Regions from separate parts of the Actinocorallia herbida genome, predicted to be linked through region 1. Evidence: riboswitches for the same ligand, from Rfam matches in the RefSeq annotation. Region 1 holds a riboswitch; the other holds the start of a gene.

The links. A riboswitch is a leader RNA that binds a small molecule or an ion and turns the genes downstream of it on or off. The one in region 1 is predicted to bind cyclic di-AMP.
Region 2: linked by a shared signal. The riboswitch ahead of EDD29_RS06585 (C40 family peptidase) and the one ahead of EDD29_RS01590 (C40 family peptidase) in region 1 are both predicted to bind cyclic di-AMP.

What each region holds. Positions count from the first base shown of each region.
Region 1 covers NZ_RJKE01000001.1:289,468-301,275, forward strand. Annotated here, with positions in the region: gene EDD29_RS46650 (SEC-C domain-containing protein) at 1-650, shown strand, start outside; gene EDD29_RS01585 ((deoxy)nucleoside triphosphate pyrophosphohydrolase) at 663-1,097, shown strand; gene EDD29_RS01590 (C40 family peptidase) at 1,094-2,005, opposite strand; cyclic di-AMP (ydaO/yuaA leader) riboswitch at 2,010-2,152, opposite strand; gene typA (translational GTPase TypA) at 2,347-4,197, shown strand; gene EDD29_RS01600 (hypothetical protein) at 4,565-5,560, opposite strand; gene EDD29_RS01605 (FHA domain-containing protein) at 5,737-7,170, opposite strand; gene EDD29_RS01610 (4Fe-4S single cluster domain-containing protein) at 7,158-7,856, opposite strand; gene EDD29_RS01615 (AAA family ATPase) at 7,853-9,742, opposite strand; gene EDD29_RS01620 (coiled-coil domain-containing protein) at 9,732-10,841, opposite strand; gene EDD29_RS01625 (protein kinase domain-containing protein) at 10,884-11,808, opposite strand, start outside.
Region 2 covers NZ_RJKE01000001.1:1,377,248-1,389,055, reverse strand. Annotated here, with positions in the region: gene EDD29_RS06600 (glycosyltransferase family 4 protein) at 1-477, opposite strand, end outside; gene EDD29_RS06595 (hypothetical protein) at 635-1,819, opposite strand; gene EDD29_RS06590 (C40 family peptidase) at 1,897-2,697, opposite strand; cyclic di-AMP (ydaO/yuaA leader) riboswitch at 2,710-2,861, opposite strand; gene EDD29_RS06585 (C40 family peptidase) at 2,953-3,471, opposite strand; cyclic di-AMP (ydaO/yuaA leader) riboswitch at 3,518-3,718, opposite strand; gene EDD29_RS06580 (C40 family peptidase) at 4,162-5,145, opposite strand; gene EDD29_RS06575 (transposase) at 5,695-7,161, shown strand; gene EDD29_RS06570 (NYN domain-containing protein) at 7,246-8,592, opposite strand; gene EDD29_RS06565 (DEDD exonuclease domain-containing protein) at 8,577-10,352, shown strand; gene EDD29_RS06560 (rhomboid family intramembrane serine protease) at 10,333-11,082, shown strand; gene EDD29_RS06555 (Lrp/AsnC family transcriptional regulator) at 11,150-11,431, shown strand; gene qcrB (cytochrome bc1 complex cytochrome b subunit) at 11,609-11,808, opposite strand, start outside.

The DNA of each region.
Region 1 (11,808 bases):
CCAAGGGCGACGAGACCGTGCCCGAGTACCTCGACGAGCTGATCGACCAGCTCACCTCGCTGAGACGGTACGAGGAGGCGATCGCGGCGGCCTACCGGCTGATCGAGGTCGACGAGTCGGCGCGGCTGGAGGAGCTCGGCGCGATCGCGCATCTGCACGCGCTGAACGGTGACGCCGAGACCGCGCGGGACCTCCTGGAGCAGTTGCGGGGCCAGGTCGAGCCGCTCGAGGGGCTGATGAACACCCTGGTGCTCGCGGGCGACCTCGGCGACCGGGCGACGGCGGTCCGCTGGCTGGCCGAGGACCTCAGCCGCGGCGTGGTGGAGGGCTGGGACCCGGATCTGGTGCTGGTGCTGCGCGGCCACTTCCGTCGGCTGGGCGGTTCCGACGCCCAGCTCGAGGCGGTCGTCGGCGCGTACCTGCCGCAGACCGGGTACGAGGTCCCGGGCAAGCGGCTGCCTACGGGCCCCCGCTACGTCCACCCGGGGACGGACAAGCTGGAGATCGAACGCGGGATGCGGGCCGACCTGTCCGCCCGCATCTTCACCCCGGAGGGGGAGCTGATCCCGTGGCCGCCGGAACGGAACGACGCGTGCTGGTGCGGGTCGGGCGCCAAGTACAAGAAGTGCTGCGGGCGTCCCGCCGTGTGAGGAGGATCCGATTTGGCTGAGCGAGGCGCCCAGGTCGTGGTGGGTGCGGCGATCATCGAGGACGGGCGGCTGCTGGCGGCCCAGCGGGCCGCCCCGTCGTCCCTGGCCGGGGGCTGGGAGCTGCCCGGCGGGAAGGTCGACCCGGGCGAGTCCGACGAGGCGGCGCTGATCCGCGAGTGCCGCGAGGAGCTCGCGGTGACGGTCAAGCTGCTCGACCGGATCGGCGGGGACTGGCCGATAGGCGAGGCGGGCGTGCTGCGGGTGTGGACGGCCCGGCTGATCGCGGGCCGTCCGGCGGCGCTGGAGCACTCGGCGCTGCGCTGGCTGGGCGCGCACGAGCTGGACGACGTCGCCTGGTTGCCCGGCGATCTGCCGGTGGTCGACGCCGTCCGCCCGCACCTGCTGCCCGGCCCGAAAAAGGACCGCGCGCTCGACGAGTCGGGCTAGACCCGCACGGCTCCGTTGAAGTCGCTGCGGTCCGCCAGCGGTGTGATTTTGACAACATCTCCGGTGGAGGGCGCCTGCACGAACTTGCCCTCGCCGATGTAGATGCCGACGTGGCTTCGACTCGGGTTGAAGAACACGAGGTCACCGGGCCTGAGCCGGTCCTTGGTGATCTTCGTGCCCTGGTCCCAGAGCGCACCGGTGAAGTGCGGCAGGCCGGGCTTCCCGGCCTGCGCGTACGCCCAGACGACGAGCCCTGAGCAGTCGAAGGAATCGGGTCCCGCGGCGGCCCAGACGTAGGGGTCGCCGAGCTGGTCGAGGGCGTGGCGGGTGGCGACCGCGGCGGTGCCGCCGCCCCACACGGTGACGCCCTGGTAGGTGTAGGCGTCGCGCAGATCGGCCTTGACCGTGGTGATCCGCGCGGTCGTCGTGGCGCGCTCGCCGCGGGTCTCCGCGACCCTGTGGACGGTCTCCTGGAGCCGTGCCCGGGCGGCGCCTTCTGCGTCCGAGGCGTCGTCCGCGACCCGGGCCGCCGCGTCCCTGCGCGCCGTCAGCTCGTCGGCGGGCGATCCGGTGATCCGGAGGAAGGCGGCCTGGAGCAGGTTGACGGGTGGGGGAACCGCCGCGACCTGGTCGGCGAGGTCCTGGTGCTCGGCGCGCCGGAGGTCGGCTTCGGTAGTCGCGGCGAGCGCTATGTTCTGGGCGGCGAGCACGGCCTTCTGGTCCGCGGCCAGCTCCTTGTCGAGCTGCGCGACGTGGTCCTCAAGGCCGTCCAGGCGCTTCTGGAGCGTGTCGGCGGCGGGCCTCGGCGCCGGCACGACGGGGGCGGCCTGGGCCGGTGGTGCGAGCAGCAGGGGCGTCGTGGCGCCGGCCAGGACGGCCGTGGCCAAGGTGAATCGGGCACCCTTCACGGGGGTCTCTCCTCTCGGCGGCCTACCGGGTTAGCTGACGGGTTCGGGCGGGAGGACGCCCTACCGCTGGGGGAGCGGATTCACCCCGGGGGAAACACTTGGGTCCCCGGCTCCCCGCAAGGCGCGGGGACTCGGCACGCGCGCAGCTTACGAAAGACGTCAAACTGTGACAAATAGCGCGAAAAGGGACGGTCAAGGCGAAGCCCGGGAAGGCCGACCCACCTGGCATCGGCGGGAACCCACTAGAATCAATGAGTACCGCTGTTCTGCCGCCGCCGGCTCGTGAGTGAATCCGATCTGCTCCAAGCGGCGAATCCCAACACGAAACCGAGCGTGCTTCCATGCCCATCGCCACCCGTGATGACCTGCGCAACGTAGCCATCGTCGCCCACGTCGACCACGGAAAGACCACGCTGGTCGACGCCATGCTCTGGCAGTCCGGCGCCTTCCGCGACAACCAGTCCGTCGACGAGCGCGTCATGGACTCCAACGACCTCGAGCGGGAGAAGGGCATCACGATCCTGGCGAAGAACACCGCGGTGCACCACGGTGACCTTCTCCTGAACATCATCGACACCCCCGGCCACGCCGACTTCGGCGGCGAGGTCGAACGCGGCCTGTCCATGGTCGACGGCGTCGTCCTGCTGGTGGACGCCTCCGAGGGCCCGCTGCCGCAGACCCGGTTCGTGCTCCGCAAGGCGCTCGCCGCCAAGATGCCGGTCATCCTCGTCATCAACAAGGTCGACCGGCCCGACGCCCGGATCTCCGAGGTCATCGACGAGGTCTACGAGCTGTTCATGGACCTGGACGCCACCGAGGAGCAGATCGACTTCCCGATCGTCTACGCCTCGGGCCGCGCCGGACGGGCCAGCCTGAACAAGCCGGGCAACGGCGACATGCCCGACGGTGAGGACCTCGAGCCGCTGTTCGACGTCATCCGCAGCACCATCCCGGCGCCGTCCTACGACCCGGACGCCCCGTTCCAGGCGCACGTCACCAACCTGGACGCCTCCAGCTACCTCGGCCGCATCGCCCTGTGCCGCGTCTACAACGGCACGATCAAGAAGGGCCAGCAGGTCGCCTGGTGCAAGCACGACGGCAGCGTCGAGCGGGTCAAGATCTCCGAGCTGATGATGACGGACGCGCTGGAGCGCAAGCCCGCCGAGTCCGCCGGCCCCGGTGACATCATCGCCATCGCCGGTATCTCCGACATCATGATCGGCGACACCCTCGCCGACCCCGAGGACGTGCGCCCGCTGCCGCTCATCACGGTCGACGAGCCCGCGATCTCCATGCTGCTCGGCACCAACACCGGCCCGCTCGCGGGCCGCGAGAAGGGCACCAAGGTCACCGCGCGTCTCGTCAAGGACCGCCTCGACCGCGAGCTCATCGGCAACGTGTCCCTGCGCATCCTGCCGACCGAGCGCCCCGACTCCTGGGAGGTCCAGGGCCGCGGCGAGCTCGCGCTGGCCATCCTGGTGGAGACCATGCGCCGCGAAGGCTACGAGCTGACCCTCGGCAAGCCCCGCGTCGTCACCAAGCAGATCGACGGCAAGCTGCACGAGCCCGTCGAGCGCCTCACCGTGGACATCCCCGAGGAGTACCTCGGCGCGGTCACCCAGCTCCTGGCCGTCCGCAAGGGCCGCATGGAGCAGATGACCAACCATGGCACCGGCTGGATCCGGATGGAGTTCCTGGTGCCCGCCCGCGGCCTCATCGGCTTCCGCACCGAGTTCCTCACCGACACCCGCGGCACCGGCATCGCCCACCAGGTCTTCGAGAAGTACGAGCCCTGGTTCGGCGAGCTGCGCACCCGCCCGACGGGCTCGCTGGTCTCCGACCGCGCGGGCGTCGCGACCACCTACTCGATGTTCAACATCCAGGAGCGCGGCACCCTGTTCATCGACCCCTCCACCGAGGTCTACGAGGGCATGATCGTCGGCGAGAACTCGCGCAACGACGACATGAGCATCAACATCACCAAGGAGAAGCAGAAGACCAACATCCGGTCTTCCACGGCCGAGGAGTTCGACCGCCTCGTCCCGCCGAAGAAGCTCTCCATGGAAGCGGCCCTGGAGTTCATCCGGGACGACGAGTGCGTCGAGATCACCCCGACCGCCGTCCGCCTCCGCAAGGTCATCCTCGACACCAAGGAGCGCGAGCGCACCGCCGCGCGGGCCAAGCGCGCCTGACCCGAAGCACCCCGTTACACCCCGAAGGACCCGGCCTCGCCTGCGAAGAGGCCGGGTCCTTCGGCATGGTTCCGCCTACCCTGGCTGTGGACGTTCCCTGCGCGCAGACCCACGAGGAGGCGCTTAGGCCGGGGTGCGGCCCGCCGGCCGCCGACCAGGTGGAGATGGCCGTGGGGATCACCTCGAAGTCCCACGCGGACAACGACCGCGCGGTCCGGCCGGAATCGGCCCAGCGGAGCAGATGGCCGGGGTACGCGCGGGCCGAGGTTCCACTGCCACCTGCTGGTGGACCGGGACCTGCCGACGCGATGAGGCCCGCTCCGGGGTCCCGGAGCGGGCCTCATTCTGTCTGCGGTGGCCGACACGGCTAGAGCAGGGGCTTGCCCTTGGTGTCGATCTTGACGGATTTGGAGTAGGCGCGGAAGGTGTCGGCCGAGCCGTCGAAGACGACCTGGTAGTTGGCGTCGCACCAGGTCTTGGGCTTGAGGGTGAAGGTGCCCTTCTTCGAGGTTCTGCCGGAGACCGCGGTGTACCAGGCGGCGCCCTTGAGGCACTTGAAGATGACGGTGACCTTGCGGCCCGCGAAGGGGACCGTCTTCTTCCTGCTCTTGGCCGTGAAGCGCTTGAGCACGCCCGTCACGGTGATCTTCTTGCCGACCTTGAGCTTGCGCGGGGTGACCTTGAGCCCGGTGATGGAGGTCGACCAGCGCCAGGCCTTGATCACCTTGGTGGTGGCCGGGGCGTAGTTCTTCGTGCCGGGGAAGTACATCCGCCACCAGCCGGGCGTGGACTGCCGGAACGACGTGGCGAGCCGGCCCTCGTGGTCCGGCCGCAGCGTCTGCGCGGTCCGCCAGGGCTCCTTGCCGTCCGGGGAGAACTGCAACTGGACGGCGGAGTCGGCGCCGCCCGGGCCCGGGTCCGTGCTGAGCTTGAACCGGGCCGAGGCGGTGACCTGCCGGCGCGCGTCGTGCGCGACCGCGAAGTCGAAGAGCAGCGTGCCGTCCAGCACCCGCACCCCCACGGGGCGGCTGGTGTACTCCTTGGCGCCGAGCGTGAACGCCGCCTCCCAGTAGGTGGTCGTGTGCGGGGTGACGACCTTGGTGAAGACGCCCTTGGCGTCGGTCACCGCGGTCAGCTCCTCGTCACGGCGGTCCACCTCGCGGATGACCACCTCGCGGCCCGTCAGATCCACCGTGGCGCCCTCGGCGGTCTCACCGCGCAAAGTACCTGTCAGAGTCACCTTCGTGCCCGTGGCGACGTCCTTGGCGTCGGCGGCGAGGGTCACCGAGGCCGACGTGACGGGTGGGTCCTCGGCGCGGGCCGAGGCCTGGATGGGGGACAGCACGGAGACCACGACGGCCAAGGCTGTGAGGACACTGCGACGCACTGGGATCTCGCCTCCACTCACGATGGCGTGATCGTACAAAAGGCGTGTGACATTTTGATCTAAACCCATGACCGGTTATGTGTCCGCGACCTACGCCGGCCTGGGACACGAGCGCGTGCGGCGGGCCGGACCGAACCGGCCCGCCGGGCGCGTCAGGCCAGGTGGATGGTGCCGGTGACGTCCGCGGCCAGGCGCAGCGAGTCGCCGTCCTGGAGGAACGCCTCGACGCCCGGGGAAAGCCGCTCGCCGTTGACGAACGTGCCGTTGGTCGAACGCTCGTCGCGCACCTTGGCGACGCCGGACGGGTCGAGCCAGACCGTGGCGTGCTTGCGCGAGACATTGTCGTACTGGGTGAAGGTGGACGCGGCCGGGGACTGGCCCGCGTCGCGGCCGAGGATGAGCTGCTGGCCCATGGTGACCTTCAGCTCGCCCGTCGGGAACGCCAGCCGCAGCGTCGGGCCACCGCCCGGGCGCAGCGGCTTCAGGCAGACGTTGCACTGGGTCGCGGCCGGGTTGACCAGCACGCTCTCGCAGTGCGGGCACATCGCCGCGGTGCTGTCGCCGCCGGGACCGCCCTGCTGCCGGTGCTCCGGCGGGACCAGCGTGCCGTCCCTCGCGGGCGGCGGGTCCAGCGGGCCGCGCCGCTGGCCGTACGGGTCCTGGGGCTGTCCGTAGCCCGGCTGGGGCGCGCCGTAAGGGTCCTGCCCCTGGGGCTGCTGTCCGTAGCCGCCCTGCTGGGGCTGGCCGTAAGGGTCCTGGCCGCCCTGCGGCTGCCCGTAGCCCTGCTGCGGCTGCTGCGCGTAAGGGTCCTGGTTGCCGTAGCCGCCCTGCTGGGGCTGCTGCTGCCCGTAGCCCTGCTGCGGTGCCGCGTAGGGATCCTGCGCCGGGGGCTGCCCATAACCGCCCTGCTGAGGCTGCTGCCCGTAGCCGCCCTGCTGTGGTTGCCCGTAAGGGTCCTGCCCCTGTTGCGGCGCCGCGTAGGGGTCCTGGCCCTGCTGCGGCTGGCCGTAAGGGTCCTGCCCTTGCTGGGGCTGGCCGTACGGGTCCTGGCCGCCCTGCGGCTGCCCGTAGCCGCCCTGCTGGCCGTAGCCGCCCTGCTGCTGCGGCTGGCCGTACTGGTCCTGCCCGTATCCGCCCTGCTGGGGCTGCTGCTGCCCGTAGCCCTGCTGCGGCTGTGCGTAGGGGTCCTGCCCTTGCTGGGGCTGGCCGTAAGGGTCCTGGCCGCCCTGGGGCTGCCCATAGCCCTGCTGCGCGTTGCCGTACCCGCCCTGCTGGGGCTGCTGCTGCCCGTAGCCCTGCTGCGGCTGTGCGTAGGGGTCCTGCCCTTGCTGGGGCTGGCCGTAAGGGTCCTGGCCGCCCTGCGGCTGCGGCTGGCCGTAGCCGCCGCCCTGCTGGGGCTGGCCGTAAGGGTCTGCGCCGCCCTGGGGCTGCCCGTAGCCCGGCTGCGGCTGAGACTGCCCGTAGGAGTCGGCGGGCTGCTGCGGACGGCGGCGCCGCCCGCGGGTGAGGTTGTTCCCGCACGTCAGGCAGATCAGATCGCCTGGGTTGTGCGGGGTCTGGCAGACCTCGCAGGTCAGAGTCTCCATGACGCCTCCCCGGCTCGTACCCCGGCCCCGTCCAGCACCGCGCTCAGACGATCCATGTCGCCTCGGCGCGGGATGCCGATGTAGTACACCCGCCGTCCTTCCGCACCGTCCTCGACGCACACCTGCATGCGTCGCCCGTCGTGTCCCTCGTGCGCGTACCGCTTCCGGCCTAGGGCCGTCATCGGGACGAGCGTCTGGTTCGCCGACCCCCGCAGCGGGGAGCCGTCGTCGAGCCGTTCCACGTACGGCCCTGCCACGACAGCGTCGCACAGGTCCAGGATGTTCCGCGACTCCGGGTCGCGGGACAACCGTGAGCTTACATATCCGGAATAAAGGAGGATGTCGAACTCCCGTGACCCACGCCACACGTGGATGCCCCGCAGGAGGGCGGCCAACGCCCTCGGCTGCTGGAACGGCTCCCCGCCGGAGATCGTGACGCCGTCGACGGGCGGCAGACCGCCCAGCCAGTCGAGCACCTCGGAGACCGGGACGACCTTGCCGTCGTCGGCGGGCCAGGTGTCGGTGGAGAGGCAGCCGGGGCAGGCGAGCGTGCAGCCCTGGAACCAGATCCCCGCGCGGGTGCCGGGGCCGAGAGCGGTCACCGGATGGTGCACCTTGGCGAGCCGGATAGGGACGTCGCCGTCCCGGATCTCCGCCCCGCCGCCGCCCATCCCCTCGCCGTTCACTCCGTCGAGCCCGCCGCGTCGAGGGTCTTGTCCGTGTCCGCCGTCTCGGGCGTGTCGGGTCCTGTGGTCACATCGAGTTCGACGATGCTGCCCGCCCGTTTGATCCCGGTGACGGTGACTTTCTCGCCCGGTGCCAGTTCCCGTTCGAACAGCGCGCGGGCGAGCGGGTTGACGAAGTGCGCCTCCAGCGCCATGCCGATGCCGCGGCCGCCCTTGTCCAGCTCGGCGGTGCACCACTCGCGCAGGGTGCCGAGCACCTCGGACTTCACCGCGAGCGACACCCGGTGCTCCTCGGTGACGCGGCGGCAGATGTTCTCCAGCTGGAGGTCGAAGATCTTCGAGGCCGCCTCGGCGGCGACGAAGTTGAAGACGATGACGTTGTCGCCGAGCCGGTTCAGCAGTTCCGGCCGGTTCAGCACCGACGTGAAGTGGTCGGAGATCGCCGCCTTGATCCGGTGCTCGATCTCGGCGTACCCGAGTCCGGGGATCACCTTGGACGACCCCAGGTTCGAGGTGAAGATGAGGATGGACTCCGAGAAGTGGACGGTGTGGCCGCGCCCGTCGGTGAGCCTCCCGTCCTCCAGGATCTGCAGGAACTTGTCGAGGATCCGCGGATGGGCCTTCTCGATCTCGTCGAACAGGATCACCCGGAACGGGTCCTCCCGGACGGCGTTGGTCAGCTCGCCGCCCGCCTCGTGCCCGACGTAGCCGGGCGGGGAGCCGATCAGCCGGTCGCCGGCCTGCTCGGCGGAGAACTCGGACATGTCGAACCGCAGGTAGGCCGAGTCGTCGCCGAACACCAGCGAGGTGATCGCCTTGGCCAGCTCGGTCTTGCCGGTGCCGGTGGGCCCGGCGAAGAACAGCACGCCGCGCGGGCGGGAGCCCGATTTGGTGGCCTGCGCGCCGGAGAGGCCGAGGACCGCCCGCTTGAGGATGTCGAGGGTCTTGGTGACGGCCTGGGGCTGCCCGAGCACCCGTTCCGGCACCCGTCGCTCGCCGTCCAGGACGCGCTTGCGCAGGTGCCCGCGCGACCACGGGTTGTCCAGGACGCCGAGCTTGTAGGTGCGCACCGCGTCGGGCAGCCCGTACAGGTCGACGTTCTGCTCCTTGGCCAGCCGGGTGATCTCGATCATCGACTGGAGGGTGAGCCCGTCGGCCTGCTCGGCGAACGCGTCGCACGCGTCGGCCGCGGCGTGGTCCGCGGAGGGGTCGGCGGCGAAGGCGCGGGCCAGAAGCCTGGCGGTCTGCTGGCGGTCGCCCAGGTGCGGGCGCGGCAGCACGATCTCGCGGATCGCGTCGTTGCCGGTCACCAGCCACGGTGGGAGGTCGCCGGGCCGCTCGGCGAGCCAGATGATCGGGTTGTAGAACGGCTTGGGCCGGATGCCGGGCACCCGCACCGGCCGCGCGGTGCGCGCCAGCTTCTCGCAGAACCGGAAGAAGTCGCGCTCGGCGGGCTGGAGGTCGGTGGGCGAGGAGGCGATCCGCGAGGCGCCCTCGATGACGAACGCCGCGCGCACCTGCTCGGTGGGGCGCGCCAGGGCCGCCAGGTGCTTGGTGAGCCCTTCGAGCGACGGCTTGGCGTCCCACTTGCCGAGGAGCTTGGTCGCCGCGGCGGCCGCGTCCTCGTCGTCGGGGTGGACCCGGAGGCCGTCGACGGGGTCGTAGATGACCAGGCACGAGATGCCGCTCGGCTGGAGGGCCTCCCACAGCAGTTCCCGCAAGGGCAGCAGGGCTATCTCGCCACCGCCGTTGGGGAACAGGAAACTGTCGTAGAGGTTGCCCGACAGGACGTACTGCGAGTGCACCGACAGTGTGGCGTCGAGTTCGCGGATGAACGGCGGCCAGCCCATGAGGCGCCCGCCCAGTGTCGGCTGCTCAGTACTCAAGACGGCGTTCCTTCGGCTTGTGCTGCTTGCGTCGGGCCTGCTGCCCCGATTCTTCCGTGACGGGAAGCTCCTCGGCCCCCGGCTCGAGACGCCAGGTCACGGCCATTCCCAGTCCTTCGGCGGCGAGTCTCGCCTGGGCCGCCTCGAACTCGTCGCACCACTGCCGCTCGCGTTCGGCGTCGCGCCTGCGGTCGTCTTCGCTCTCCAGGGGGCGGGTGCGCAGCATCTTCGCGCGCAGCGTGCCGTCCTCCAGCCTCATCCTGACGGCCTGGTCGGGCCACTCGCCCCGGGTGAGGACGAGGTTGCCGTCCACCGCGGCGCGCGTCTCGAAGCCGGTGTCGACCTGGTAGCCGAGGTCCTCGAACGCCCGGGTGATGCTCTCCAGGACGTAGCGGCGCTCCGCCTCGGCCTGCGCGAGGGCCTCCTGTTCCTCCGCCCAGAGCCGCAGGCGCGCGCGCTCTTCGCGGGTCCGCTGGTTCGCCTGCTGGACACGCAGCCGCACTTCGCTGAGCAGCGCCTCGGCCTCGCCGTCGGAGGCGGCCGCGGCGACGTGCTCGGCGGCCTCCCGCACCCGGATGCGGTCGGCTTCGGCCGCGTCGGGCAGCAGCCGCGCGAGGACGCGCGCCAGGTCGGCGGCCCGGTCGCGCGGCACGCTCACCCCGGCGCCCGCTTCGGCGCTCACCTGCTCGGTCATGAGCTCGGCGAGCCGGGCGGACAGGGCGGCCTCCGCCTCGTCCAGGGCGGTGTCGACCGCCGCGCACCAGGTGACGACCTCGTCATGGGCGACGCCGGTGAGGTCGAGTTCCTCCGGCACGGGAAGGGACACCTGCCCGGCGTGCTCGCGCGCCGCCGCGTGCACCGTGTCGCGCAGCGCGCGGATCCGCGCGTTGCGGTCGACCGCCTCGCGCAGCGCCCGCTCGTACCGCTCGAGGTCGGCCAGCGCCTCGGCCCGCGCGCCCGCCTTCTTCTCCGCGAGCGCCGCGAACGCCGCGGCGCCGTGCGCCGCCGCCCCGGCGCCCGCGCCGAGGAGGCGGTTCGCGCCGAGGCTCGCGATGACCGCCGCGTCCAGCGCGATCTCGGCCTCCACGCCACTGCTCATGTACAAGCCTCTTCCTGGACGGACCCCGCACGGGCCGTCCGGTCAGTCTTCTATGACTTCCGCGCGGCGGCTCGAGTTCGCCTGCCGCCACCGGTGCATGCGGATTCCACCGTTGCCGATGTGCGCGAGGGCGCCGGCCGTCAGCGCCAGCATCCAGAGCATCCAGGCCAGCGCGCTCAGCAGGGACAGCAGCAGGAGCGCGAGCAGCAGCGGGATCGTCGCGGCGAGAAGGGCGAGGCCGCAGCCGCGCGCGCCGGTCCGCTGCGCGGTGGCCGACATCGCCCGCGACGTCTTCGACAGCCCGCCGCCGGTGAGGCGGGAGATCCTGGCGGCGGTCGCCCAGGGGCCGTCCGCCAGGTAGTCGCCGCCCTGCTGCGAGGCCAGCACCAGCTCGACGACCAGGGAGACCGCCCACGCCGCGACCGAGGCGGTCACCAGGAGACCGAGCGGGACGGGCATCTTCTGCACCGAGCCGGCGGCCTGGACGCGGTCGGGTTCCCCGCCGAACAGCATCTCGAGCACGAAGCTCCCGCCCACCCATAGGGCGAGGATCGGGAGCGTCCACAAGGCGGCGCGCAGCCTTGCCCGTCCCGCACCCGCCTTGCGCGCGCGCTCCTTCTGCTCCCACAGGGCGAGCCGGCCTTCGGCGCGGTAAGCCTCCTCGGCTTCTTGGCGTCCGGGCAGCGGCGGGGCGACCCGGGTCTGCGGCGGCACGGGCGCGGGCGTCTCGGCGGGCCGCCGCACGGGTGGCGGCTGCTCGTCGTGCACCTCGGGGGTCCCGCCGCGCAGCCAGGCGGCCACCTCGGTGTGGCCCCAGCGGCGCCGGGGGTCGCGGGTGAGCAGGCCGCGGCACAGCAGCCGCAGGTGCGGGTCCTGGATGTCGCCGTTGTCGATCGGCCGGGTGGCCAGATGGTCGACGACGACGGTCTCGCTCATCCCGTCGAAGGGCGCCTTCCCGGTGACGACC
Region 2 (11,808 bases), 1.1 Mb from region 1:
GGCCGCGGCCTGCGGGGACAGCGCGGCGGCCATCCGGGACCTGGTGTAGTCGCCGAGGTAGGTGAGCACGTCGAGCCCGTCGCCGATCCTGCGGAGCAGGCCGCGCGCGGCGGGCAGCTGCGCCCAGGCCGCCTCGTGCCCGTGGGTGATCCCCACGGCCCGCCCGAGGCCCGCGCGGCGCAACGCGGGCGCGAGCAGTCCGAGCGGCGCGGCCGCGCCGAACACCACGGTGTCGCACCCCTCCGCCCGCGCGATCTCGCGCGCCCGGCGCAGCACCGACGGCTCCGGCAGCATCAGCGACGTCGGGTGCCGCACCACCGGGAACGGCTGTGCCGCGTCGAACGCCCGATCGCCCTTCCACCGCGGCGCGTACACCACCACCGAGTCCTCGGGCCTGCGCAGCGCGAGCTGGTGGACGAACTGCTGGATCCCCCCCGCACGCGGCGGAAAGTCATTGGTCACTATGAGGCTCTTCATCGCACCCCAACAATGCCAGCACCCCGGCGATGCCCCGGACCCGCCCATACCGCCCCGCGCCCCACCCGCTCCGGCCCGGAGACGAGCCTCCGGCGAAGCCGGGCCCTCCGAGGGTCCGGCATCGGGCGCGTGGGGACAGGCCGGTGGGGGGTGCGGGTCAGCTCAGGTGGGCGCGCAGGTAGGAACGCCAGGCGGGGACGATGTCGGCGGTGCCGAGGACGTCGCGTAGCGCGTCCTGCTCGGGGCGGGTGCGGGCGGCGCGGTAGAGGGCGACGAGCTTGTCCCGGCCGTGGGTCTCGGCGATCATGCGGCAGGCCAGCCAGGCCTCTTGGTAGGACTGGCTGAGACGGGGCGAGGAGCCCGCGAAGGCGTCGTGGCCGGGCAGCGCGGAAGGCAGTTTTCCGGCTTTGACCTCGCGGGCGAGCTCCGCGGCGGCGGCGCGGTCCGCGGCGCCGGAGTCCAGATAGCCGACGTAGTCGGCGAAGCCCTCGACGAGCCAGAGCGGCGTCGTGGTGTCGGAGGCCGCGTCCACGGCGATGTGGGTCAGCTCGTGGGTGAGGACCACCCGGCGGCCCAGCGCGCTGAGGCGGGGCCAGGCTTCGGGCGAGACCAGGATCCGGGCGGGCGGCGGGCTCCCGTCGGCGTTCTGCGGGGCCGCGGCCAGCGCGGCGATCTCGGCGAGGTCCCGGTCCCCGGCGAGGGCCCTGGCATGCTCGCCGTCCACCGGGACCAGCGCGACGGCCTTGCGCGCCCAGTCGCGGCCGACGACCGCGGTGACGGCCGGGGCGGCCCGGTCGAGCCCCGCGGCCACCTGGTCCAGCGGCCCGGCCCCCACCACGAGGCAGGACTCCCCCCGGACGGCCGTGACCGGCCCGCGCGACCAGATCTGCGGGTCGTCGGCGTGCCCGTCGCCACCATCGCCGGTGAGCCCGGACGGGCCCACCCGCAGATAAGCGGTCCGCACCACCTCGGCGGTGTCGAAACCGGCGTAGGAGTGGGCGGTCCTGACCCGCGCGAGGGTCCCGTCGAAGGACTCGACGGTCTCCCGCCACGACGCCAGGGGCAGCGCGGCGAGCACCGCGAACAGCTCCTCCTGGCGGGCGAGGAACCCGGGCTCGGCAGGGTCCACCGCGGCCAGAAAGGCCGGCTTGTCCTTCGCGAGCACGGCCGCCGACCGGGCTTCGAGCAGGGCTTTCACCGCGCCGGTGGCCGGATCCGTCGCCGTCGGCGCGGGGTCGGCGCGGCAGCCCGCGAGCAGCCCGGCCGCCGCCGTCAGCGCCCCGGCGCGCAGCACCGCGCGGCGGGTGCGGACGCGCGAAGGCCCCGGTGCGTCGGACTCCATGGGCAGCGATCCTATGACCGCGCCCGGATTCCGAGGCACCGGGGCCTTTCGGTTGATCGGCTTCAGTACGCGAGCCGTCAGCTCTTGTACTCGGGGTAGCCGTACCCGACGATCTGGCTGGCGTCCCGGACCTTCTCCTGGACCTTGTTGCCGGTGTTGCCCTCGACGGTGTGGATGGTGCCGTCGTCGTCGACGTGGTCGACGATGCCGACGTGCACGATGCTGTCGAGGTCCTTCTCACCGTTCCAGTTGAAGAACACGATGGCGCCGGGCTTCGGGGTGGTGCCCCAGCGGCCCTCTTCCTTGAACCACTTCGCGTGCGCGACGGTCCAGGCGTCCTGGCCGACGGTGTCCTTCATGCCGGTCTGCTCGGCGACCCAGGAGACGAACATGTTGCACCACTCGGCGTCGAGGTAGGCGGAGCGGCTGCCTCCGTCGCGGGCCACGGTCTCGCCGGCCCGGTCGGTGTCGGCGTACCACTCGCCGAACTTGGTCTCGCCGCTGGCGTCCTCGGACTGGCCCAGCTGGGTCTTGGCCTCGGCGACGAACTGCTTGGCGGTGACGCCCGCGATGGCCTGCTTCTCGTCGCTGTCACGCGAGCTCTGGGCGCCGGCGCGGTCCTCGGAGGTGGTGCTCGACGAGGCCTTGGACTTGTCGTCCAGCTTGACCTGGATGGCCGACAGGCCGCCCTTGCTGACGCCGCTGAGGCCGGCGAGGTTCAGCGCGGAGGCGGTGACCTCCGAGGAGGTCTTCGTATTCTCCTCGACCGTGTTGGCGTGCGCTGCGGCGCCGAAGGTGCTGCCGAGGAGGCTGGCGGCGAGGAAGCCACCGGTGAGCTTGAGGGTCAGGGCGGTCTGCTTGGCGTGACGACCGGACATAGTTTGCTTCAACTCCTGTTTCCATGCCGCCTACCGGGTTAGCTGACGGATTCGGGCCTGGAATAGCCCTACGGTGGCAAGCCACCGATTCACCCCGTGCCGATCGCTGATCGGCGAGTGGGTCCCCGGCTCCGCGCTGGGCGCGGACTCGGCGGGAGGACGGCCCCCATGTTCGAGGGCCGATCCCGCGTGCATTTGACTGATGAGGCTCGCGGCGGATCCCGGGAGGGATCGGCCGTGGGTCGGATCCGTGGCCTAGTAGGGGCGCACGGCTCCGTTGAAGTTCTGCTTGCGGTAGCTGTCGAGCAGTACCTGACGAACGTGGTCACCGGTGCGGGGAGAGTGGATCATCCACACCTTGTTGCCGGACACCTTGGAGACGATGCCGACATGGCTTCGGCCTCCGTAGAAGAAGACGAGGTCTCCGGGGTAGAGGTCCTTCCACTTGATCTTTCGCCCGAAGTGGGCGTAGATCGAGGTGGTGGTCCTCGGCAGCTTCACGCCCGCCTTGCGGTAGACGTAGCCGACCAGTCCGGAGCAGTCGAAGGAGTTCGGGCCCGCCGCGCCGTAGACGTACGGCTTGCCCTTCTTCTTCTTCGCCCAGGCCAGGGCCTTCTGCGCGATCTTCTTGCGCTGGGCCCAGGTCTTCTTTTTCTTCTTGGTGGCCTTCTGCTCCGTGGTCGTGGCTTCGACCGCGGCTGCCTGCGCCGGAACCGCGATGAGGGCTCCTGGGGCGAGTACCGATGTGGCGAGCAGGCCGGAGGCGAGCCGCACACGTCGGGCGGAAGGCAGACGAGTGCCAAGGGTGCGAGACAGGGGAATCTCCTTCTTCCATACGCCTACCGGGTTAGCTGTCGGGTGCGGGCGGAAGTGGAGAAGTGCCCTACGACCTGTCGCTTTGGGGAGCGACCGGCCGATTAACCCCTCCGCGGGCATGGCTCGAACCCTTTGGGGGTGGTTCGGGGTGCCTGCGGGTTGGGTCCCCGGCTCCGCGCGTGCGCGGACTCGGCGTTGGCCGTGGCGGAGGGCGTGATGGGGCCCGAGGAGGGCGGAGACATGAGTCCGCCGCTCGACCGCACGACTGCGGGTTGATTTGTCGGTGACGCCGACGCCCTCAAAAGGGCTCAGATCGCACTGTCCTACGCTTCACTGCGCGGCTCGGGTGTCGTCCTAGACACCGGCTCTCGGATCAGGCTGGTCGGCTGGGTACCACGGGGGGCTCCTGGGTGGAGCCACCGGTCGGCAACGTTCGGATAACGCTGCCTTCAACTCGAAGGTACCAAAGAAACAGCGAAAGGCAAATGCCCCGCAAAGATGACCACGCCCAGGTAAGCCCTGGTGAAGCGGGCTTTTGCCGGAGGGTGACACAGGTCTCACCCTGCCGGGGAGCCCTCCGGGACCTCGAAACCGCCGTAAATCAGGCGTTTCAGGGGTGTTACGCGGGACCGCGGTCGCGGCCCGCGGCTACGGCCGGCCGCCGCCGACGAAGCGGTCGCGGTAGTAGCCGGAGGTAATGGTGACGATCTCCACGTTCTTGCCCGTACGGGGGGCGTGGATCATCTCGCCGCCGCCGACGTACATGCCGACGTGGCCGAGCCCGCTGAAGAAGATCAGGTCGCCGGGCTGGAGGTTCTCGTAGGAGACGCGCTTGCTGGCGGTGTAGTTGTACTGCGAGGCGGCGGTGCGCGGGATCGCGACGCCCGCCGCGGCCCAGGACTTCGAGGTCAGGCCGGAGCAGTCGTAGCCCGTGGGGCCCGTCCCACCGTAGATGTACGGCTTGCCGAGCTGCTTGTAGGCGTAGTCCAGGGCGGTGCGGGCGGGGCCGCTGGCCGGACCGGTGTAGGTGCCGCCGACAGGGCCGTTCGTCGTCGCGGTGTCGCCGCCGAGGCTCTCGACGAGGTCCTTCTGCTTGTCGATGGCCTTGTCGATCACCGCCTTCTGGTCCTTGATGTCCTTGACCTTGGCGTTGACCTTGTCGAAGGCGTCCTGGGCGTTGCCCTTCTCGCGCTCCATCCGCTGGGTGGAGGCGAGGAAGTCCTTGATCTTGTCGCCGCGCTGGTTCGTCACGTGGGAGAAGATCGACACCTGGTCGAGGACGTCCTGCGGGTCGCCGGAGGACAGCAGCGTGGTGATGTCGCTGATGTCGCCGGTCTTGTAGGCGTCGGCGGCCATCTGGACGACGCCCTCGCGCGCGTCGTCGTAGGCCTTCTGCTCGCGGGTCGCCGCCTTCTTCGCGGAGGAGAGCTTGCGCTTGGCGACCTTGAGGTCGCCGTTCAGGGCGTTGAACTTGTCGACGAGCTGCTCGACCTGCTCGGTGAGCTTGTCCAGTTTCTTCTGCGCCTCGGCCTGGGTCGGCTCGGCGAGGGCGGCCCCGGGGACACTCCAGACGAGGGCGGCGGCCAGGCAGGCGACGGCCAGGCTGCGGTACTTCGGAGTGTCTACGGCCACAGCGGAAAACGCCCCTTCTTGCACTGGTTTGTCAGCGGTTGACCCTAGTGCGGAAGGCGGCCTCTCACAACCGGAACGCCGCTATTTCACGGTTTTCTCACGCCTCGCGGGTTTAGCCGGGATCCCGCCGCGTCAGGGCAGCTCAGCGCCCGCCACACGCCCGTCACACGATCGGCACGCAGCCGCCACGCAGCCGTCGGACCGGGCCGTCGGACCCGGGGCGGGAAGAGCGCTGGAAACGGGGGTAGTGAACTGTTGCCCGCTGAGTGTTCAGGAGTGTTCGGAAGCGTCCACAAGGTCGTGTGCGTGGTGTCGGTGGTGCTGGTCGTCGTGTCCCCGGGTCGGGGTGCGGCCGCTGGTTCCGGCGGCATGGCGTGGATTGTGTGTTGTCCGATTCCCCGGACATGGCCCTGGCATCGGGATTAGGTTCTCGATCGGTCACGTTCGGTGACTTCGGCCAGGTGAAGGGGGTCGTCTGCTGTGGGTGTGTCGATGCCGCTGCGGTCGATGGCCGCGCCGTTTCTGGTTGCGGAGGCTTGTGGTGTGTCGGTGCGGACCCGTCTGAAAGGCCTCACCGCCCGGGACGAGGAGGTGCTGCGTCGGGTCGGCGCGCATCTGGGATCGCTGGCGTCCCGGGACCTCAAGGTCCGCTGCGGTGACGGGCTGGGCCACAGCGCACGGCGGTGGGCCGAGCGCAAACGGGAGCCGACCGCGGGATCGTCATCGAGGTGGGCGGGCGCGATCACGAAGGCCTCCCATGATCAGTGGGCGCTGGCCCGCCGCTCCCAGACCTCCCACATCACGACCCTCGACGCCGCCATCACCACGATCACTGGTCGGCTTGCTCTGCCGGTCGGGCAGAAGGGCGCTCGGGGCGTGCCGGGAGGGTACCGGTCAGCAGCGGAGTGGTTCGGCAAGTCCCGTCGCCTCACGGTGCTGAAGCAGCGCCGGCAGCAGGTCGCAGCGGACAGGGCCGACGGCCGGGTACGGGTGGTGCGGGGCGGAAAGGCACTCGCTCGTGGCCGGCATCAACTGGAGGCCGCCGGGATGAGTGAGGAGCGGTGGGAGGCGGCCCGCTGGTTCCTGTCCGCGGATGGCGAGACCGGCAAGCGGTACGGCAACGAGACCCTGCGCGTCACTCCCGATGGGCAGGTGTCGATCAAGCTGCCCGCCCCGCCGGCCGGTCTCGCCAACGCCCCCCACGGCCGGTACACGCTGGCCGCCCGCGCCTGCTTCGCCCATCGGGGCCGGGAGTGGGCGGATCGGGTCGAGGCGGACCGGGCGGTGGCCTACCGCATCCACCTCGACCCCGCCCGAGACCGCTGGTACGTGGACGCATCCTGGCAGCGGACGCCCGCGCGAGTGGTCCCGCTGGAGGCCGCGCTGGCTGCTGGTGTGGTCGGGGTCGACACCAACGCCGACCACCTCGCCGCCTGGCACCTCAACACCCGCGGCAACCCGATCGGAAGGCCCCGCCGGTTCTCCTACGACCTGTCGGGCAGCGCCCCGCATCGGGACGCGCAGCTCCGCCACGCCCTCACCCGACTGCTGCACTGGACCCGGCACCTTGGCGTGGCGGCGATCGCCATCGAGGACCTCGACTTCACCGACGTCAAAACCCGCGAGAGGCACGGCAGACGGCGCCTGCGGCAGGTCGTCCACGGCATCCCGACGGGCCGCTTGAAGGCCCGGCTGGTGTCGATGGCCGCCGAACAAGGGATCGCGTTGGTGGCGGTGGACGCGGCCTACACCAGCCGGTGGGGAGCGCGGTATTGGCAGCAGGCCACCAGCACGCGCAAGATCAAGACCAGCCGTCATGAGGCAGCGAGTCTCGTGATCGGACGGCGCGCCCAAGGCCATGGCGCCCGGCGACGGACGGCACCGCCCCCACACCACCAGAGCGATGATGCGGGGCATCGGACCGTCCAGGCCCGGCACCACGACCCCAGGCGTGAGGAACCCCGCCCCGCCCGGACCGGAGGGCGGACACGATCCGCCGCTCCACCGGGCGCGTGAAAGCCGGGGGACCAGTCTGTCCAGCACCGTTCGGGACAGACGCACTCACCTGGGAGGACACTCCTGGACAGTGCTCAGGAACGGTCAGAAGCGGCCGAGGCGCTTGAGGAGAAGGCCCGCCGTGGCGGTCCTGCCGCCCGCGCGGCGCGCCGACGCCGCGACCTCCTGGTCGGAGGAGACGACGACGAAGACCCTGCCCGGCGGCTCGGCCTGGACGAGTTCGGCGATCAGCTCGTCGGCGATCTGCCCCGGCCTGCTGAACAGCACCCGGACCCCGCGCGGCGCCTGCACCGCGACATGCCCCTCCACCTGGGCGCCGTCGAAGACCGCGGTGATCTCCGCGTGCGTCTGGGAGTACAGCCCGCCGAGCCCGCTGATCAGCCGGGCCCGCTGGTCGGCCAGCGGCAGCTCGCCGTAGCCGGTCTTGGTGACGTTGTAGCCGTCGACGATCAGATGCGCGCGGGGCGCCATGAGCAGCTCCTGGAAGAGCTGGGCGTCCGGCTCCGCCAGCGACCTGCCGTGCGCCGCGGTCCCGGCCTCCACCGCGCCCGCGACATGGTCGGCGGGCCGGGAGATGACCGAGGGGAGGTTCAGCTCGCGCCGCACCCCCTGCGCGGCGTCGACGAGGGTGTCCAGCAGCAGCCGCAGCCTGACGTCCTCGATGCTGCGCCCCTCGCGGGCGGCCTTGCGGTGGGACTCCAGCGCCGCCTCGGCCGAGCCGAGCTTCGCCCGCACCGCCTTCAGCTCCCGCTCCAGCGCGCCGAACGCGCTCAGGGACTCCTCGCGGTCGGCCCGCCGCCCCTCATCGAGGTCCGCCGCGCGCTCGACCGCGTCGCGGGCCGTCCTGCGCTCCTCGCCGATCTTGCGGCGAAGATCCGCCACCTCGGCCTTGGCGTCCTTCAGCTCGGCCCTGAGCCTGCCCGTCTCGGCCGCGTGGGCCGTCCGGGCCTCCTCCAGCCGCTCCCGCATCGCGGCGGCCTCCTGGACGGCCTGGGACTCGCGGGCGTTCTCGGCGGCCCGGACCAGCTCGGCCCTGGCCGCCTCCACATGCGCGGGCCACCCTCCGGGACGCAGCAGATAGGCGGCCACGGCGACCTGCACCGCGTCGGCGCCCTCCGGGCGCTCCCCGCGCTCCAGCGCCTCGGCGAGCTCCGGCTCGGACTCGCGCAGGCGGTCGCCGACCTTGGCGCGGAAGACCGCGTCGGCGTCGAGCTGCTTGGCGATGACCGAGCCGCCCTCGCGCGCGCGTGCCTTCGGCCGGAACTTCACGATCCGCCTGAGCGGGAAGGGAACGTCGTCGGCGGGCAGGGCGGCCAGCACTTCGGCGGCGGCGTCGACCACGCGGCGGCGCACCGCCTCGGGCAGCGGCCCACTGAGGCTCTCGTCCGAAGTGATGGTCCCGCTCCTTTCGGTCTGTGCAGATTTTGTCACACGCGGCCCATACGGTGCCGACCATGCAAGGCGTTCAAGGCACCCTCGACGACCTCGGCACCCCGCTGGCCGAGGTCACCTTCACCGTCGTCGACCTGGAGACCACCGGCGGCTCCGCCGACGAGTGCGGCATCACCGAGATCGGCGCGGTCAAGGTCAGGGGCGGCGCGGTCATCGGTGAGCTCGGCACCCTCGTGGACTGCGGGCTGCCCATTCCCCCGTTCATCTCCGTGCTCACGGGGATCACGCAGCAGATGGTCGTCGGCGCCCCCCGGGTGCCGGAAGTCCTCGCCTCCTTCCTCGAGTTCGCGCGCGGCACCGTCCTCGTGGCCCACAACGCGCCCTTCGACGTGGGCTTCCTCAAGGCGGCCTGCGCCCGGCACGGATACGCCTGGCCCGCCTTCCCCGTCCTGGACACCGCCGATCTGGCCCGGCGCGTCCTCACCCGCGAGGAGGTGCCCGACCGCAAGCTCGGCACCCTCGCCCGCTTCTTCCGGGCCTCCACCGTCCCCGACCACCGCGCCCTGGCCGACGCCCGCGCCACGGTCGACGTGCTGCACGGGCTGCTGGAGCGGCTCGGCGCCTTCGGCGTCGCCTCCCTGGAGGAGGCCAAGTCCTTCGCCAAGGCGCCCACCAAGGAGCAGCAGGCCAAGCGGCACCTGGCCGACGCCGTGCCGTCCGGGCCCGGCGTCTATCTCTTCGAGGACGCCTCCGGGGAGATCCTCTACATCGGCAAGAGCGGCGACCTGCGCACCCGGGTGCGGTCGTACTTCACCGCGAGCGAGACCCGCGGCCGCGTCCGGGAGATGGTCGGGATCGCCGAGCGGGTGCGGACCATCCCCTGCCCGACCGCGCTGGAGGCCGAGATCCGCGAGCTGCGCCTCATCGCCGCGCACAAACCCCGCTACAACCGCCGCTCGAAGTTCCCCGAGCGGGCGATCTGGCTGAAGCTCACCGACGAAGCGTTCCCCCGGCTGTCCGTCGTGCGCGAGTGCCGGTCCGACGAGGCGGCCTACCTCGGGCCCTTCCCGTCCGCCGGGTCCGCGGAAGAGGCGCGGGCCGCCCTGTACGAGACCACGCCGCTGCGCCAGTGCAACCAGCCGCTGACCGAGCGCCGGATCGCCGCGGGCAAGACGCACACCTGCGCGCTCCCCGAGCTGGGCCGCTGCGGCTCGCCCTGCGACGGCCGCGAGACCCCCGAGGCGTACGCCGGCCACGTCGCGCTGGCCCGCGCGGCGATGACGGGCGACGCGGGGCCGGTCGTGCGCGCGGCCCGCGGCAGGATCGACCGGCTGGCGGGCGAACTGCGCTACGAGGAGGCCGCGCAGCGGCGCGACAGGCTCGCGGCGTTCCTGCGGGCCGCCTGGCGGGCCCAGCGGTTCGCCGCCCTCGCCGCCTGCCCGGAACTCGTCGCGGCGCGCCCGGGGCCGTCCGGCGGCTGGGAGCTCGCCGTGATCCGGCGGGGGCGGCTGGCCGCCACCGGCGTCATCCCGCCCGGCGCGCCCCGCTACCGGCCCTACGTCGACGCCTGCGTGGCGACGGCCGAGACCGTGCTGGACGGCCCTCAGCGCTTCGCTGCGGGCCCGGAGGAGATGGACTGCGTCCTGCGGTGGCTGGAGTCCCCGGGCGTCCGCCTGGTGGAGGTGACGGGGGTGTGGAGCTGCCCGGTCGGCGGCGCGGAAGGCATGCGGGCGTGGATCGACGGTGCCTACGGGGACCCGAAGCCCTACGCTGGCCGACGTGGCGATTCCCCTGTATGACAACCAGCCCACCAGGCGGGTCCCGCTCGTCACCTATGCCCTGATCGCCGCGAATTTCGTGGTCTTCCTGCTCACCCCGATGGCGGTCTTCGGCAACGACCACGAAGACGCGAGGTCGCTGGCCTGCGCGCAGTCGGTCTTCGTCCACGAGTTCGGCGCCATCCCCCGGGAGCTCACCTCCGACGAGACGGTCCCGCTGCCGCCCGAGGTGATCGCCGAGTGCGGGCCGCGGACCTATACCAAGGTGCCCCTGCTGTCGGCGTTCAGCTCGATGTTCCTGCACAGCGGCTGGCTGCACCTGCTGGGGAACATGATCTACCTGTTCGTCTTCGGCCAGGCCACCGAGGACCGCCTCGGCAGGCTCCGCTTCCTGCTGTTCTACCTGGTCTGCGGGCTCGCCGCCGTCTACGGGTTCGCGATCACCCAGCCGGGCGCGGAGACCCCCCTCATCGGGGCGTCCGGGGCCGTCGCGGGCGTTCTCGGCTCCCACCTGGCGATCCACCCGCGCTCCCGCACGATCGCCCTGGTCAGCGGGTTCCTGCCGTTCCGGCTCCCGGCCTGGGTGCTGCTCGGCCAGTTCTTCGTGCTCCAGTGGCTGAGCCTCGGCGCCGCCGACGATGTGGCCTACGTCGCGCACATCTACGGTTTCGCGGCCGGAGCCCTGTTCGGGCTCCTGGCCCGCAGGCCCGGCGCCATCGCCAGAGCCGCCGCCCTGGCGTCCCGCCGGTAGGTCGTGATCTCCTCTCCCCCGTTCCCCTCGTAACCTAGGAGGAACCGGACACAAAGGAGGAGGCCCCTTGATTACCGCCATCGTGCTCATCCAGACGGAAGTGGACCAGATCAACGAGGTCGCCGAGGCCATCGTGAAACTGGACGGGGTCAGCGAGGTGTACTCGATCACCGGCGACCACGATCTGCTGGCCATGGTCCGGGTACGCCACCACGACGAACTCGCCGAGGTCATCCCCGGCCGGCTCAACAAGGTCCCCGGCGTCGTGCACACCGACACCCACATCGCTTTCCGGACCTACTCCCGGCACGACCTGGAGTCGGTCTTCTCCCTGGGCATGCCGGACTGATGGTCGCGCCGGAGGCGCTCCGGGATCGGGCGCTCGCGACCCCGGAGCCGGCCCTCCGGCCTTGAGGGCCTGCGGGGCGCCTCCGGGGCGCCCGATCCGGCGGTCAGAGGTGACCACGCATGAGGGCCCGCCACCTGCTGGTGGCGGGCCCTCATCGGCTGTGTGGCAACCGGTGGGTCAGTGCGTCAGCTCTTTCTGCTGCTCTTCGTGACCGAGTTCGCCGTGCCCGTGGTGGTGCGGGTCGCCGTCGCCCTCGACCGGGATCGAGTCGGCGTTGTACCACATGGCAAGACGCGTCCGCAGGTGCCCGAGCGGGCCCTTGGTGCCCTTGGCCGGGACGCCGTTGGCGTCGACCGCGGGCAGCGGAGCCTTCGGCT